3 regions of the Pseudoalteromonas sp. SS15 genome follow, and region 1 is predicted to be linked to each of the others. Evidence: predicted binding sites of a transcription regulator. Region 1 holds the regulator's gene; each other region holds the start of a gene.
The links. The regulator MetJ, encoded in region 1, represses methionine synthesis genes. The targets are predictions, from matches to a motif close to TAGACGTCTAGACGTCTA.
Positions count from the first base shown of each region.

Region 2: a site for MetJ is predicted at 1,500-1,517, ahead of AAEU28_RS05370 (methylenetetrahydrofolate reductase). Genes of this name have one in related genera too.
Region 3: a site for MetJ is predicted at 1,607-1,624, ahead of metE (5-methyltetrahydropteroyltriglutamate--homocysteine S-methyltransferase). Genes of this name have one in related genera too.

Region 1 covers NZ_JBMMUD010000010.1:52,055-55,344, reverse strand. The annotation lists gene metB (cystathionine gamma-synthase) at 1-987, opposite strand, end outside; gene metJ (met regulon transcriptional regulator MetJ) at 1,287-1,610, shown strand; gene AAEU28_RS18050 (malic enzyme-like NAD(P)-binding protein) at 1,692-2,945, opposite strand.
Region 2 covers NZ_JBMMUD010000002.1:262,096-265,385, forward strand. The annotation lists gene AAEU28_RS05365 (M16 family metallopeptidase) at 1-1,140, opposite strand, end outside; gene AAEU28_RS05370 (methylenetetrahydrofolate reductase) at 1,559-2,515, shown strand; gene AAEU28_RS05375 (hypothetical protein) at 2,883-3,197, shown strand; gene AAEU28_RS05380 (PepSY-associated TM helix domain-containing protein) at 3,194-3,290, shown strand, end outside.
Region 3 covers NZ_JBMMUD010000008.1:217,756-221,045, reverse strand. The annotation lists gene metE (5-methyltetrahydropteroyltriglutamate--homocysteine S-methyltransferase) at 1-1,586, opposite strand, end outside; gene AAEU28_RS16825 (LysR substrate-binding domain-containing protein) at 1,882-2,769, shown strand; gene AAEU28_RS16820 (YdcF family protein) at 2,839-3,290, shown strand, end outside.

The sequences.
Region 1 (3,290 bases):
ACCGCCTAAAGACTCAGCCAACGAGAACTCTTTCACTGTTGTTAAGAATGCCGCCGCATCTTCAAGACCACCTGCGATATCAAAACTCACCATGCCACCAAACCCTAACTGCTGCTTTTTAGCCAGTTCGTGTTGCGAGTGTGATTCAAGACCAGGGTAATACACTTTACGTACGTACTCAGACTGCTCTAAGTACTTGGCGATAGCTAAGGCATTTTCTTCATGTTGTTTAAGGCGTACTTTAAGGGTTCTTAAACCACGTAATGTCAGATAGCTATCGAATGGCGCACCAGTAATACCAATGTTATTTGCCCACCAAGCCAGCTCTTCACCTAACGCTTGAGTTTTCGCAATCACCGCGCCACCAACGACATCAGAATGGCCGTTAATGTATTTCGTGGTCGAATGCACCACAATATCAACACCAAATGAAATTGGGTTCTGTAGCGCTGGAGATAAAAACGTATTGTCAGCCCCCACTAAAGCACCCACTGCATGGGCTGCATTCACAACCGCCTCTATGTCTGTAAGACGAAGAATTGGGTTACTCGGTGTTTCAATCCAAACCAGTTTAGGTTTGATCTCTGCAATTTGTGCAAGGCTGTCAGCGCGAGTTAAATCTAAAACTTTTAGTTTTAACAAGCCACGCTTTTCAAGTGATGTGAATAAACGATAACTACCACCATAACAATCATGTGGAATAACTAAGGTATCGTCGTGATTTAAAAGTTGTGTTACTAGGTGTACAGCTGCCATACCGGTCGCTGTGATGATGCCTTTTTCTCCACCCTCAAGCTGCGCTAATGCTTCAGCTAGAATATCGCGATTTGGGTTACCGCTACGGCCGTAATCGTAATCACGCTTAGTATCGAAGTCAGCGAACGAATACGTTGTTGAAAGATAAAGAGGAGGCACAACCGCGCCATGATGTTTATCGGCTTCGATACCATGTCTGACTGCGACTGTTGATTTATTGCGTTGGCTCATATCACCACCTAGTATATGGATGTTTAGACGTCTAAAAGGTTAGATGATCAAATTAGAGAAGTCAAAACATTTATACTGCTAAATGGCTATTTAACTAGAATTTGACTATCTTTTTTAAACCGATAAAATTTCGCCACCTCGTTAACTAATATTGTTAATAAGACTGGGTTTTTGACCATAAATCGGTACATTAACCTTAGTTTGAGTTGGGCGTTAGTCAAACTAGGTCAATTAAAGCCGTCGCAAACGAGCGTAGTCTTATTGGCAGTAATTACTCTAAAGGCATCAGAAAAAATATTATGGCTAAATGGAATGGTGAATATATTCACCCTTATGCAGAGCATGGCAAAAAATCAGAGCAAGTGAAGAAGATCACCGTATCTATTCCTTTAAATGTGTTAAAAGTACTGACTGATGAGCGTACCCGCCGTCAAGTGAACAACTTGCGCCATGCAACAAACAGCGAGTTACTGTGTGAAGCATTTCTGCATGCCTTTACGGGCCAACCGTTGCCGAGCGACGAGGACTTACGTAAAGACAATCCGGAGAAGATCCCTGTTGAAGTGCGTAACATTATGAAAGAGATGGGCTTAGAGATCCCTGAGATTAACGAAGAAGGTTAATCAGCTTTTTTGTTATTACAAAGAAAACATAAAAAAACCTCGCCATTGCGAGGTTTTTTATTAATCTAGTCTTGCCTAGGATTAAGATTCAAATTGTGCCATGTAGTTTTCTGGTAAATCGATTTGTGCAACGCCAGAATCAATCGCAGCCTTTGCTACAGCTTTAGCAATGCGAGGCAATAAACGCGGATCCATTGGCTTAGGAATAATATACTCAGCGCCAAATTCTAACGACTCAACATCGGCCGCTTTAAGCACTTGCTCAGGCACTGGCTCTTTCGCAATACCACGAATGGCTTCTACCGCTGCGATCTTCATTTCATCGTTAATCGCTGTTGCACGCACATCAAGTGCACCACGGAAGATAAACGGGAAACATAAAACATTGTTCACTTGGTTAGGATAATCTGAACGACCTGTCGCCATAATTAAATCGTTACGTGCACCATGCGCAACTTCTGGATTAATTTCAGGGTCAGGGTTTGAACAGGCAAACACGACTGGCTTGTCTGCCATAAGCTTTAGGTCTTCTGGAGAAAGTAAGTCAGGGCCAGATACACCCACAAATACATCTGCTTCTGCAATTACGTCTTGAAGCGTACGCTTATCAGTGTTGTTAGCAAATAGCTTTTTATATTCGTTTAAGTCATCACGACGCGTATGGATAACGCCTTTACGGTCTAGCATGTAAATATGCTCACGTTGCGCACCACATTTAATCAGCAGTTCCATACATGCGATTGCTGCAGCACCTGCACCTAAACATACAATGATAGCGTCGTGGATGTCTTTGCCTTGTACTTCAAGTGCATTCAACATACCCGCAGCAGTTACAATCGCAGTACCATGCTGGTCGTCGTGGAATACAGGGATATCACAACGCTCTATAAGCGCTTTTTCAATCTCAAAACATTCTGGTGCTTTAATATCTTCAAGGTTGATACCACCAAAGGTATCTGCAATGTTCGCAACCGTATTAATAAAATCTTCCGTGGTGCGGTGCTTTACTTCAATGTCGATTGAATCTAAGCCTGCAAAACGTTTGAATAGTAGCGCTTTACCTTCCATTACTGGTTTAGAAGCAAGTGGGCCTAAGTTACCTAAACCTAAAATTGCAGTACCATTACTGATCACCGCAACCATATTGCCTTTACCTGTATATCGATAAGCATTAGCAGGATCTGCAGCAATTTCTCGAACTGGCTCAGCCACACCTGGGCTGTAGGCCAACGCAAGATCTTTAACTGTTTCGGCTGGTTTAGTTAATTCAACACTGATTTTACCTGGAACGGGATGAGCGTGGTAATGTAAAGCTTGTTCACGAAAGTCTGACATGACGCGATTTTTTCCTGCAAAGAAGTTAAAAGTGAGAGTGAAATAATTCGCAATAACTAAAAGATACTCGCTTTCTAGATATATTCAAGCAATTTCAGGTCTATCCACTTTTTAGCGAAATTTATCTGCAAGATACCGCAATTTTGCAGATTTTATGAAACATTCTTTTAGCTTTTTTGACATTTCATTGACCTAAAAAAGGGTCAACACGCTTAATAAACCAGCAATTTAAACGACTAAAAATGTCACCCTATCAATCGCGAAAAGAAATCTAAACTTAGCGACTTTTACTGTATTTTAGACACTTTTAAACTCATTTAGACAACTTTAACTCTCAAAAAAACC
Region 2 (3,290 bases), on a different contig from region 1:
CAGCTCAGTGCGTGCTTTAGCGTAGGTTTTTGCAATCGCATCACGCACAGTTGCCAAGTCTTGCTCTTTCTCAACCTTCACAAAAACATGCAATAAACCTGGATCTTTCGTTTCAGCGTTATAGGTAAACATCTGGCTTGCAAGCTGTTTCTCTACCACTAACTCTTGATATAACTCTGAGTTTGAAGAGAAATAAAGCTGCGAGATAAGATCAAGTGCTGCACGGTCTTTTTGGGTTGGCTGCCATGCAGTGCCTTTGTAAGATACCAATAACCAGTGACCCGGCATACCTTCAAATTGTTCATGCACATATTTAGGCGCTTGTTGCTTTGGCTCTACCGGAATATCTGCTTGGTAATCACCTTTTTTCCAATTGCCCCAATGTTTTTTCACCATCTTCATGGTTTCTTGCGGATCTACATCCCCCACAATCACAAGTGAGACATACTCAGGCTTGTAGAAACGCTCAAAGAAAGTTTGACCATAGGCCATTTGATCTGGCATGGCTTCAATATCTTCGAAGAAACCCATCGTCGTGTGCTTGTAAGTATGTTTTTCAAATGCTTCTTTACGAACTGCCGATAACAACTTACGAATTGGGCTGGCGTTGTTTTTTAAGTACTCGCCTTTAACTGTCAGTGCTTCAGTACGAAACTGCTCTTCTGAGTACTTTAGGTTTTGGAAAATGTCCGCTTTGATTTCAAGTACTTTGTCTAAATGTTCTTTAGAAAAATTTAAGTGGTAGTTTGTGTAGTCGTTTGTCGTGTAAGCGCGGTTGTCTACCCCTGAGTTTTTCAGAATATCTGCATACACATCTTGTGGGAATTTTTCAGAGCCTTTAAACATCATGTGCTCAAAGAAGTGAGCGAAACCGGTTTTACCTGCTTCGATTTCATTTCGTGAACCTACAGATACCGGAATTTGTAGCGATACAACATCAGGATAATCCGTTTTAACGACCATCACACGAAGACCATTTTCTAGTTCTTCTAACACATAGTCTTGTGCAAATACTTTGTTCTCAACAGACGCTGATGCAACAGTGGCATTTGTTGTATTGCTTGTCTGTGCATTATTACTCATACAACCTGACAGCGCTAAAGTCACTGCAAGGCTGGTTGCCAAAAGTTTAAATTTCATGTGATTTCCAAATTCAGTTTTTATTTTTCATACCATTCCTCTTAATTAAGCGATCTATTTTGAGGCAAGGAAAACTTGTCGATAACTAGGCGGAAATTTTGCTATTTAGTTGTTCTAAATGAGAAATTCCCAACGAAGTTAGCGTCAGTTTTAGTCTCTCAAAATGATTGAGTATTATTGAGGATTGGTATCACATATGAGACTGCTTCAATTATGCAATAAATTACTGTGACTCGCTCATTTCAAAGCAAAATTTATGTAAATAAATATATCTGAGCTACTGAATTATCCCTTGCACCCCAAAAACAACATGAGAGAAATTCATAGTGTTTGAATAAGTTTCATGAAAAAAATCTATCTAGACGTCTAAATGGCTGCTATATTTACCTCATCAGCACAACCAATGGGAATGAGGACCATGGCTTTATCACTACAAGAGAAAATTTTGGACCCTAATCAAGGCGTATATTTAATTGGTACTACTCCGCCAAAGATGGGGACTGATGAAGCGCAAGTCAAAACCATTGCACAAAAGCTACTTGGCCGTTTACACGAGATTGAATATGACGGTGTTGTTATTTACGACATTCAAGATGAAAGCAGCCGAACTCAAGTTCCGCGCCCTTTTCCATTCAAGCATACCGTAGACCCATGTGAATACAGCCAACTCGTTAAAGAGTTGTCACAACTTGATGTCATCACTTATAAAAGTGTGGCACAACGTGGGGCGAGCGAATTTAATCAGTGGCTTAACAATACTAAAACTAAGCATGGTTTAAATAATCTTGTATTAGTTGGTAGCCCATCTTCAAATGGCGAAGTTAAACTTAGCCTGCCTAAAGCATACGAAACGATTGCAGCGCACCAAGATGACTTTTTCTTAGGTGGTGTGACGATTGCTGAACGCCATGCGAATAAGCGAAACGAACACGAGCGTTTGTTAGAAAAAACAGCACAAGGGTGTGAGTTCTTTATCTCTCAAGCTGTTTACAATGCACAGGCGACGATTGATTTAATCACCAGCTATGCACGTAGCTGTCGCCAACAAGGGCTTGAGCCTAAACGTATTATTCTTACCTTTACTCCATGTGGCGGTGAGAAGACATTGCAGTTTATGGAATGGCTAGGTATTTCAGTACCAGAAGCTACTAAATGGCGCATGCTAGACTCACAAAACCCGTTAAGCGAATCAATCCGCATCTGTCGTGAGAATTTAGACCTGATCATTCAAAGTTGTGCACATCTGAATGTACCGCTTGGTTTGAATATTGAAAGCTTAACTAATCGTAAAGAAGAAATTGATGCATCGATTAATTTATATCGTTTATTAAAAGCAACGATGGAACTTAATCTTGCAGAAAAACAAATAGCCTAATTAGGCTAAAGAACAACTAAATAACATCGATTCTCAGTCGCATTATCATTGATAGTGCGACTTGTCTGTGTATAATCTGTCCCTCTTTTAACAATCAAGTTTACATGGAGTGAGTAGTGCTATTCGTTTTTTTAACGTTTATAGCCGCTGGAGTATCTTTCATCTATGCGTCTAATCGACACCAATTGGCTTTAAACACCCCCATATCTAAAAAATTTAAACAGCTCGGTTATTTGCTGTTAATTTCCTCAGCAGTGATCAGTCCATTTATCTTCAATGGTGCAGCAAGCGTTTTTATTTGGCTCATGCTAATTATGCTTGTGCTGATCATCATCCCCATCTCTAGTTTTTTGATTAGGAGCATTCGATGAGTCAGGCACACCAAAAAATTCAACCTCAATGGTGGGGCAAAACAGCGGTAGGGGTTTTTCTTGGATTAGCGTTGAGTTATGGCATTGTGGCGTTAATCGTGTGGTTTGGGCCTGACAGTATTAACGCTAACCTAAGCGACCAACGCCTACTCTGGAAAACCCAATTTAATATGTGGATTGTTACCCCAATCTGGATGTTGATTGTCAGCTTTATTTATATGTTCAAAACAACTAGGCAAGCATTTATCTACTTGTTGTCAGCAAACTTAATCATCTACACGATATTTTTTGGCTTAAGGAGCATGCTATGAAAATAAGAGCCGATATTGTTCGAACATACCAAACGCTTCACACATGGACGGGGATCACAACCGGGCTGTTATTATTTATAGGCTTCTTTGCGG
Region 3 (3,290 bases), on a different contig from region 1:
GATACATCGCCCCAGATAATAGGCGGTTTAACACAGCGAGAGCCATAGCTTTGCACCCAACCAAATTGCGTAAATGCAAACCCTTCGAGCTGTTCACCAAAATATTCGACCATGTCATTTCGCTCAGCCTCACCATGCACTAGCACATCAATATCTAACGCTTCTTGCTCTTCAACCGCATAACGGATCTCCGCCTGCATTTGGTTTTCATACTCTGCGGCTGAAATAATACCCGCTTTAAACTCTTTTCGTGCTTGGCGAATTGCTTGTGTCTGTGGAAAAGATCCTATGGTTGTGGTCGGTAATAAAGGTAACCCTAATGCGGCTTGCTGCTTTTTAACTCGTTTGGCAAATTCACTTTGTCGCTTTGCGTGCTCGGCAGTAAGTGATGCCACTTTTTCTTGAACCACAATGTTATTTACGCGCTTAGAACTCGCTCTGGCTTTTACGGGCGCAGAATATAAATCTAAAGTTGTTAGTGCTTTATTCTCAATGGCTGTTTTAAGTAGCTTAAGTTCTTGTGCCTTTTGTTTTGCGAACGCCAACCAAGAACGTAATTCAGCATCAAGCTTTTCTTCTTGATCTAAATCTACCGGGGTATGGAGTAATGAACATGACGGTGCTAACCATAAATTATCACCACGACTTTGTGCTATGGGCTCGATTTGAGCATAAATAGAAGACAGATCTGCTCGCCAAATATTACGGCCATTAATAACCCCCAAAGATAAAACTTGGTCATCATTTAAAAGCTGGTTTAACTTTGCAAGATCTTGCTCACCTGCGACACAATCAAAATGCACACCTTCTACTGCATATTGCTGAATATCTTGATAGTAATCTTTTACTGAATCAAAGTAGCTTGCCAGTAAAACCTTCACACCTTGTCCATTTAATGTAGCAAAAGAAGTGCGCAATGCACTGCGATACTCATCTGATAACTCTAAGGCAAGAATTGGCTCATCAATCTGCACCCATTCAACGCCAAGTTCAGCCAACTTTTGTAACACTTGCTGATAAACTGGTAACAATCTCTCCAGAAGCAAAAATTTATTAAACTGCTCATCTACACACTTGGCTAAATGCAAATAAGTGACAGGCCCTACCAAAACAGGTTTAACTTTATAACCCAGACTGTGTGCTTCAGAGACTTCCTCAAACAGTGCTTGCCAGCTAAGTTCAAAGGTTTGCTCTTTAGAAAGCTCGGGTACTATATAGTGGTAGTTGGTATTAAACCACTTAGTCATTTCACTCGCAGCACAGGCACAACCACTTGGCGCTTTACCTCGGCCTATTCTGAATAATGTATCTAGGTCAACAATGCCATCGGTATTTACATGGCGCTTTGGTATAGCGCCTACCAATAAGCTGGTATTGAGTACATGGTCATACCATGCAAAATCGCCAACCGGAAGTAATTCTATGCCAGCTTCAGCCTGTATCGCCCAATTCTCGGCTCTGATCACTCTGCCTTTCTCTAGTAACTCGGCCTGAGTGAGCTCGCCTCGCCAATACGCTTCGACTGCAAATTTGAGTTCACGTTTTTTGCCAACTCGAGGAAAACCTAAATTATGAATATGTGCCATGCTCTTTCCTTAAAATTATACGGATGTTTAGATGGCTAAAAGTATTAACATGAGATAGGATGAAGACAATTGATGGTTTTTCAGTTTTAACATGAACAAAATTAATCAAATAAAATTGTAAAAAATATGATCAAAACATGACAACGCTGTCAAAAATAGTGTTATAGTGATTTTGCTAATTAAACACAGTTTTATGCTGTTTTTATAAACTAGCAAACACGGAAATTTAAGTTATGCAGTTCAGGAATAGGTGAACTCTGAATTTTGCTCACTCTAAGAATGAGATTTATTAAAGATGATAGATATTAAACATTTAAAAACCATTTCAACGCTTAAAGAAACCGGCTCGCTTGTCAATACAGCCCGTGAACTGTTTTTAACTCAATCAGCTTTATCTCATCAAATTAAAGACTTAGAGAACAAATTAGACTGTCAGTTGTTCGAAAGAAAAACACAGCCCGTGCGTTTTACCCCACAGGGGATGCTATTACTAGAATTGGCCAACGAAGTGTTACCGAGAGTAGAAGCTACAAAGTGTCGATTAAAAGAAAGCCTCAATCAGCCAATTTCGCAACTGCGCTTAAGTGTTGAATGCCATGCATGTTTTCATTGGCTATTGCCGACAATCAAAGAGTTTAACAATTTCTGGCCTGACATCCATGTAGATTATGAGCGCGGGTTTAGCTACGACGCCATTCCTGAGCTATTAAACGATGACTTAGATTTAGTATTAACTTCTGACATTCGTGAAGCAGACAAGCTTGAATACGCACACCTTTTTGATTTTAAGTTGAAGCTGATTGTATCACCCGATCATGAACTGGCTAAAAAAGCTTATGTCACGGCCCTCGACTTAAAAGACGAAACCATTATTTCGTACCCTATTCCAAAAGAACGCCAAGATATTTTTAAGCATTTTATTCAAAATGCACGCTTTGACGGTACATTAAAAACGGTGGATCAAGGGTTGCTTATTTTCCAATTAGTCAGTGCCGGTATGGGTGTTGCCGCTCTACCTGATTGGTTAGTAACACCTTATGAAAGCCAAGGGTTAATTAAGTCTATCCCGCTGGGCGCACTGGGTTTAAACCGTCCAATGTATTTAGCCATGAAGAAAAATATGAAAGACAACCCTGTCTATCGTCACTTCTTAAATACGTGTAAGCAAAGTAACGGACGATAACCACTGAAATCATCTGGTTGTCTTACTGATTCTATTTTAAACTAGCCCAAATTCTCTTTGGGCTTTTTTATGTTTGAAATCAAAAAGATCATCGGCGGCCTCTTGATGCCCTTGCCACTCACCTTAATTATCTTGTCACTGTGTTTATTGTTTATCGCAAAGCAAAATAAAAAGTCATACTTAATTGCTTGGCTTTGTGTTCTTGCCACTTGGTTTATAAGCACACCTTACGGCGCAAACTTATTGATTGAACCTGTCGAGAAGACACAAGCGCCTTTTGATATTAAAAAGCACAAAAAGCTCGACTATATTGTTGTACTTGGTTGTGATGTCTATGCCAACAGCCGTTTGCCAGCAAATGGCCAACTTGGTGGCTGTGCGTTATCACGCCTAGTTGAAGGGCTTCGTCTGGCAAACGCATACCCACAAGCCAAACTGATTGTCTCCGGGTATGGTTTTGGCAAAACCACAGGCGCTGATTTAATGGCTGAGACCGCTAAAAGTTTAGGTATTGCAAAACA